DNA from 3 places in the Tatumella sp. JGM94 genome. Region 2 is predicted to be linked to each of the others. Evidence: predicted binding sites of a transcription regulator. Region 2 holds the regulator's gene; each other region holds the start of a gene.
What was found. Region 2 encodes CRP, which controls carbon source genes, mostly activating them, when cyclic AMP is high. Its sites were predicted from a motif close to ATGTGANNNNNNTCACAT; they were not measured.

Region 1 (2,274 bases), on a different contig from region 2:
GACCAGCCCCATACCCAGATGGCTGCTGACCTGATTACCAATCAATGCCCCGGCGCCGATACCAATATTATAAATCCCTGACATCAGAGACATCGCAACATCTGTTGCATCCGGTGCCAGAGACAGCACCCGCACCTGCATCGACAGGTTAATCAGCATCATGGCGATCCCCCAGACAATGCACACAGTAATGATACTGCCCGGGTGGGTGGCGGTAACCAGCAATAATCCCATACACAGCATAATCGCGGTAATTGCACCGGCTAACAGTGATGAAGGGAAGTGTTTACCCAGTGACGAGAACAGCACACTGCCAAAGATACCGGCTGCGCCAAACAGTAATAACAACAGGGTCGTGAAGTTTTCACCCTGTTGTGCCAGCTGTTGCATAAACGGTTCGATATAGCTGTAAGCCGTATAATGGGCGGTGACGACCAGGGTCACCAGCAAATACATGCTCATCAGCGCCGGGCGGCGCATCAGCAGCGGCAGGCTACTCAGGGAACCCGTATGTTCACTTGGTAATTTCGGCAACAGTTTTATCAGCATAACCATCAGCACCAGTGATGAGATAGCGATAATACCGAAGGTGGAGCGCCAGCCCATAGTCTGACCAATAATCCGGCCAAGGGGAACACCTAACACCATTGCCAGTGCTGTACCGGTGGCAATCATACTCAGTGCCTGGGTTTTCTTGCCCGGCGGTGCAATCCGGATAGCCAGTGAGGCGTTGATCGACCAGAAAACAGCGTGGGTGATGGCAATACCGACCCTGGAGACCAGCAGTGCGTTAAAATCCCAGGCGAAGGCTGACAACAGATGGCTGGCCGTAAACAGTACCAGCAGGATCACCAGCAAAAAGCGGCGCTCGATATTGCGGGTCAGCAGCATCAGCGGTAATGACAGCAAGGCGACGCACCAGGCATAGATGGTCAGCATAATCCCTACATCAGCCGTTTTCATATTGAAACTGGCACCGATATCCGACAACAGCCCGACGGGGACAAACTCGGTGGTATTGAAGATGAAGGCAGCCACCGCCATCAGCAGCACTCTTAACCATGCTACTTTACGTGAGCCTGGCGGGTTATATTGCGGGTCTTCTGGCTGGCAGGAAGATTCAGCTATCATAAAAAGGCTTTTTCCTTGGCGTTAGGTGATCTCAATCACATTATTCGCGTATTGTGACGAATTTGAACACAGGATTAAACCTTTAATTAGTCTGATAAACAGAATGCAGATGTTTATGGGTGCGGCGGAACTCTGCGTGATGGCAGCATCCTGCGCAGAGTGTTATCCCGCAGTAAAAAATGATGGATAATGGCGGCCAGCGCATGTAACCCAATCAGCCAGTAGCCCGCATCTGCCAGGGTTTCATGCCAGCGGATGATTTGACGACTGAGGCCGGGGTCAGGGCGGGTGGTGACCGGCATCAGTATGCCAAACAACGGCCACGGCTGGCCACGCAGATAGCGCGACGCGACTCCCATCACCGGTAATGACAGGAATAACAGATATAACAACTGATGTACCGCAGAAGATAGACGGTGCTGCCATTGTCTTGCCAGTGACAGTGGCGGAGGGGCCGGATAGCGCAAGCGCAGTAACAGCCGCAGACAAATCACCGCAAAGACCAGAACACCGCAACTGAAATGGGTCATTATCACCATCTTACCTTGCCAGGAACCACGTACTGCCAGCCCGCGCAGTTCAATAGTCCCGTAAACAATAATCAGCAGCACTAATGTCAGCCAGTGCAGACGGATCTGCCAGCGGTGATAGGTTGTATATGTACAATCTGGCATGGTGTTCTCCGTGACGGATCGGCGCGGGTCATCGAGTGATGGTTGTTACCGGCAGAGACTGTTGTGGCAAGTATAGAGACTATTACAATCAGGCTAAAATATTCTTACGAATATATACAATCGGAGGTAAGGTGACAGCAGCAGGCGTACCGGTATCCGCACACGGATACCGGTAAAAAGCAATTAGCGGGCAGGTTGCAGGCGGTTCATCAGTTTATAACCGACGCATAATGCCAGTATCAGCAGCACCGAGATAAACCCGACAACGCCTGTCCAGCCAAAATGGCGCCAGAAAATCCCCCCGGAAGTCCCGGCCACACTGGAACCAAGGTAATAGCAGAACAGATACATTGATGACGCCTGGCCTTTGGCCCGCCGGGCCCGCACCCCAATCCAGCTGCTGGCAATCGAGTGGGCGGCAAAGAATCCGCCGGTAAACATCAGCAGTCCCGGCAGGATCAGCCAGACC
Region 2 (2,274 bases):
TGGGGCTGGCCATGGAGCTGATTATGACACCGCTGGTGAAACAATTGATCGAACAGCGCGCTCCCCGCTAATACGTCCGGATGCCAGACAGCATCCGGACACCATGAACTTACAGACTTATCACTTCAACACTGTGGGTAACATCAACCCCTTTACCCAGCATTAAAGCAACCGAGCAATATTTTTCAGCCGAAAGTGAAACTGCACGCTCTACCGCTGTATCGGCCAGGTTATGCCCGGTGACAATAAAGTGAAGATTAATATGGGTAAACAGACGCGGCGCTTCTTCGCGACGCTGCGATGTCAGTTTAACTTCACAGTCTGTCACATCATGACGGCCTTTCTGCAAAATAGACACCACGTCAATGGCACTACAGCTTCCGGTAGCCATCAAAACCATTTCCATCGGGCTGGGAGCTTTGTCACCGGCATTACCATCCATAAGGACCTGATGTCCCGAGGCTGATTCCCCGATAAAACTCAACCCTTCAACCCATTTTACGCGTGCCTGCATTGTTCTTACTCTCAGTTTATTAAATATCTGTCAGATTACTCCTTCACAGGATAAACGGCAATCTGCGGGCAATGACCCGGGCCAGACAATACAACAGGAGACAGTTTCCTCAGGGTATGCTACAAACAGAGGGGTAGATAATTTTTACCCGATTACAACCATGGCAAAACGGTCGTCTTCACCAGAGTAAGTGTCACTGGGTCACCGCGAATGTCAGACAAAAAAGCCCTATGATTTCAAAGCCCCACAGGATCTTACCCCCTGTGTTTCCGGCACGATTACAACAGAAGGATACAAGAGAATGGTTCTTGGTAAACCACAAACAGACCCTACATTAGAATGGTTCCTGTCCCATTGTCATATTCACAAATATCCCTCCAAAAGCACCCTGATCCATCAGGGTGAAAAAGCGGAAACTCTCTATTATATAGTGAAAGGCTCCGTTGCTGTTCTGATTAAAGATGAAGAAGGAAAAGAGATGATCCTCTCTTATCTGAATCAGGGCGATTTTATTGGAGAACTGGGATTATTTGAGGAAGGCCAGGAACGTACTGCCTGGGTGCGCGCCAAAGTTGCCTGTGAGGTTGCGGAGATTTCTTACAAGAAATTCCGTCAGCTTATTCAGGTGAATCCCGAAATTCTGATGCGCTTATCATCACAGATGGCACGCCGTTTACAGGTAACGTCGGAAAAAGTCGGTAATCTGGCCTTTCTTGACGTTACCGGACGCATTGCCCAGACCCTGCTTAACCTGGCACGTCAGCCCGATGCAATGACTCATCCTGACGGAATGCAGATCAAAATTACCCGTCAGGAGATCGGCCAAATCGTCGGTTGTTCCCGCGAAACCGTCGGCCGGATCCTGAAAATGCTGGAAGATCAGAACCTGATTTCAGCCCACGGGAAAACCATCGTCGTCTACGGTACCCGTTAACGGATCATACTGTCCGCTGCACGGCAGGTGACTGCCGTGTCTTGTTTATTATTGACCTGCGGTTGTATCTGATGTGGCGCAGAATTGTTTATCACCCTGAAGTTAACTATGCCTTGCGCCAGACACTTATCCTGTGTCTTCCTGTCGCCGCCGGATGGCTGGCCGGCGATCTGCAGAAAGGTCTGCTGTTTTCTCTGGTACCAGCCTGCTGCAATATCGCCGGACTGGATACCCCGCATCGCCATTTTTTTAAGCGAATTGTTATCGGCGGTACTCTGTTTGCGCTCAGTAGTTTCTTACTACAGTGGCTGCTGCTGCGTAATGTCCCGTTACCGTTTATTGTCGGTGCGCTTCCATTATTAATCGGAGTATGCGGTGAAATAAGCCCGTTGCATGGACGTCTGCTACCGGGGTCCCTGATCGCCATGACATTTACGCTGAGCCTGGTCGGACGAATGCCCCTGTGGGGCCCCCCTTTGCTCTATGGCTGCGGTACTTTATGGTACGGACTGTTTAACTGGTACTGGTTCAGGCTGTCTAAGGATCAGCCGCTGCGTGAAACACTCAGCCTGTTATACCGCGCTCTGGCGAAATATTGCGAGGAAAAATATACTCTGCTCAGCAGCAGTGATTATGATAAATCATTACCCGCATTACTGAATTACCAGCAGAAAGTCGTCGATTTAATCACCACCGCCTATCAGCAAATCCATATGCTTTCCGCGGAAAAAAACAGCCGTGAAAAATACCTGATCCGTACCTTTATGATGGCAGAAGACCTGCAGGAGCATATTTCAGTGACTCTCAGCCAGAGTGAGGATGTCAG
Region 3 (2,274 bases), on a different contig from region 2:
CCGACCGGTAACGGCCGCCGTGAATCTTATGCGAATTTACCGATGCCACGGATGACCAATACTTACATGCTGGCAGGGAAATCAACGCCACAGGATATTATTGAAAGTGTTGAATTCGGGCTGTATGCGCCAAACTTTGGTGGTGGTCAGGTAGATATTACTTCCGGTAAATTTGTATTCTCGACCTCTGAGACGTACCTGATCGAAAAAGGAAAGATTACTTCACCTGTCAAAGGGGCGACCCTGATTGGTTCCGGTATCGAAGCGATGCAGCAGGTTTCGATGGTCGGTAATGACCTGGCGCTGGATAAAGGAGTCGGTGTCTGCGGAAAAGACGGGCAGAGCGTACCGGTTGGCGTAGGACAACCGACATTGAAACTGGATAAACTGACCGTCGGCGGGACCGCCTGAGCAGCGTTTGCTCTCTGAGGCTGACCCGTAGTGCTGATAAAGTGATGCGGGTCAGAGTCTGGCACGATATTCCTGATACTTTACTGCCATTTCCCGGAAGTATTCTGTCAGATAATCAATACATACCTGTACTTTCAGGGGTAATTTGTCCCGTTCGGTGAACAGCGCATAAACCGGACGGGGTTCCGACTGATACCGGGGATACAGGATCTCAATTTCACCGCGTTTGATTTCATCAAGTACCCACATCAGCGGCATATAAGCGATCCCCGAACCGGCTTTCAGCCAGCCAATCAGCGTCAGGGGATCATTGGTCGCAAACCGTCCTTTCGGCGACATCTTCAGGTGATGACCGTCGGGGGCTATCAGCCTGAATTGGTTATAAGGCGAAACACTGTATTCCAGCCAGACAAAACGTTCTAATTCTTCGGGGCTGGCCGGTAAATTACGCAGTTCCGGAAAATGTGCGGATGCACAGAGTACCATTGGCATACTTCCCAGCCGTCGTGAGAATAAAGCCGAATTCTCCAGTTTGCCGGCTTTGATCACTAAATCCAGCCCATGAGCAATCAAATCCGGAGAAGGGTTACCGGTGATCAGATTAACGCTCAGTCCCGGGAAGTCATTCAGCAGTTTGGCTGTCATCGGTGACAGTACGTTCCGGGCCATGGTAGTGGTACTGCCGATACGCAGCATACCAATTGGCGTGTTATTAAACGCATAAATTTGCTCATGGACCTGCGATGCCTCGTTTAGCATCCGTTTGCAGCCCTGATAATAAATCCTGCCTGCTTCGGTTAAACCAATACTGCGGGTACTACGGTTGAGTAATTTAACCTGTAAGTCATCTTCCAGTTTCGCGATTGTCTGGCTGACTGAAGAAACACTTTGCCGGAGCTGACGAGCCGCGGCTGTGAAGGACCCCAGGTCGACAACCTTCGCAAAAACTGACATACCTTTTAACCGTTCCATTATTAACTCTGACTTAAAAGTGATTTATGTCACATAATGTAGAAAACTAACTATCAGACACGTTACTATAATGAGATCCGGTCGATAATTTATGTGCTTACCGTAACTTCTGAAATTATACGAATCCATGTGTTCTGACACAGGCTTGTGGTTAACCTGCCATCAGGCAACGTTTGCTCTGATGTTAACGACTATCGGTTACTGGTTGGCCGGGTGTAAGATATTTATTCCAAAGGATTTAAAATGAGTGTGCATCCGGTTTTAGTCGTTTTTGGGCTATCTTTTCCGCCTATTTTTGTCGAGCTGATCCTGTCATTGCTGCTGTTCTGGGTAGTGAAAAGGATCCTCACACCCAGCGGGATCTATGATCTTGTCTGGCATCCTTCTCTTTTTAACACAGCGCTGTATTGCTGTGTCTTTTATTTTGTCTCCAGTTTAATGGTCTGAGGTTTCAGTGAAAACGCTTATAAGAAAAATCGCACGCTATGGGATAACCCTGATTCTGGTGATTGTTGCCATTATTATTGTCTTCAGGGCATGGGTTTATTACACCGAATCCCCCTGGACCAGAGATGCTAAGTTTGCGGCAGACGTGGTGGCGATTTCACCCGATGTCACCGGCCTGATTACGGATGTTAATGTGCGTGATAACCAGTTTGTGAAAAAAGGTGATACGCTATTTATCGTTGACCGTCCGCGCTTTCAGGAAGCCTTAGATGAAGCTCAGGCGAATGTGGATTACTACCAGGCCGTGGTCAGTGAAAAACGCCGTGAGGCCGCACGACGCAATAAAATAGGGACTCTGGCGCTGTCTAAAGAAGCCGTAGAGCAGGCGAATAATGATCTGCAGACCAGTGAGCATCAGCTGGCTCAGGCAACGGCTGCCCGTGA

Region 1: a site for CRP is predicted at 1,155-1,172, ahead of JK216_RS00630 (sugar transporter). Genes of this name have one in related genera too.
Region 3: a site for CRP is predicted at 1,401-1,418, ahead of aaeR (HTH-type transcriptional activator AaeR). Genes of this name have one in related genera too.

The regions. Positions count from the first base shown of each region.
Region 1 is NZ_JAERJN010000001.1:132,743-135,016, reverse strand. Features, by position in the region: gene JK216_RS00630 (sugar transporter) at 1-1,131, opposite strand, end outside; gene JK216_RS00625 (cytochrome b) at 1,245-1,805, opposite strand; gene JK216_RS00620 (MFS transporter) at 1,989-2,274, opposite strand, start outside.
Region 2 is NZ_JAERJN010000004.1:15,148-17,421, forward strand. Features, by position in the region: gene JK216_RS04010 (phosphoribulokinase) at 1-71, shown strand, start outside; gene JK216_RS04015 (OsmC family protein) at 110-514, opposite strand; gene crp (cAMP-activated global transcriptional regulator CRP) at 816-1,448, shown strand; gene JK216_RS04025 (YccS/YhfK family putative transporter) at 1,520-2,274, shown strand, end outside.
Region 3 is NZ_JAERJN010000009.1:105,223-107,496, reverse strand. Features, by position in the region: gene tldD (metalloprotease TldD) at 1-411, shown strand, start outside; gene aaeR (HTH-type transcriptional activator AaeR) at 463-1,383, opposite strand; gene aaeX (p-hydroxybenzoic acid efflux pump operon protein AaeX) at 1,627-1,830, shown strand; gene aaeA (p-hydroxybenzoic acid efflux pump subunit AaeA) at 1,838-2,274, shown strand, end outside.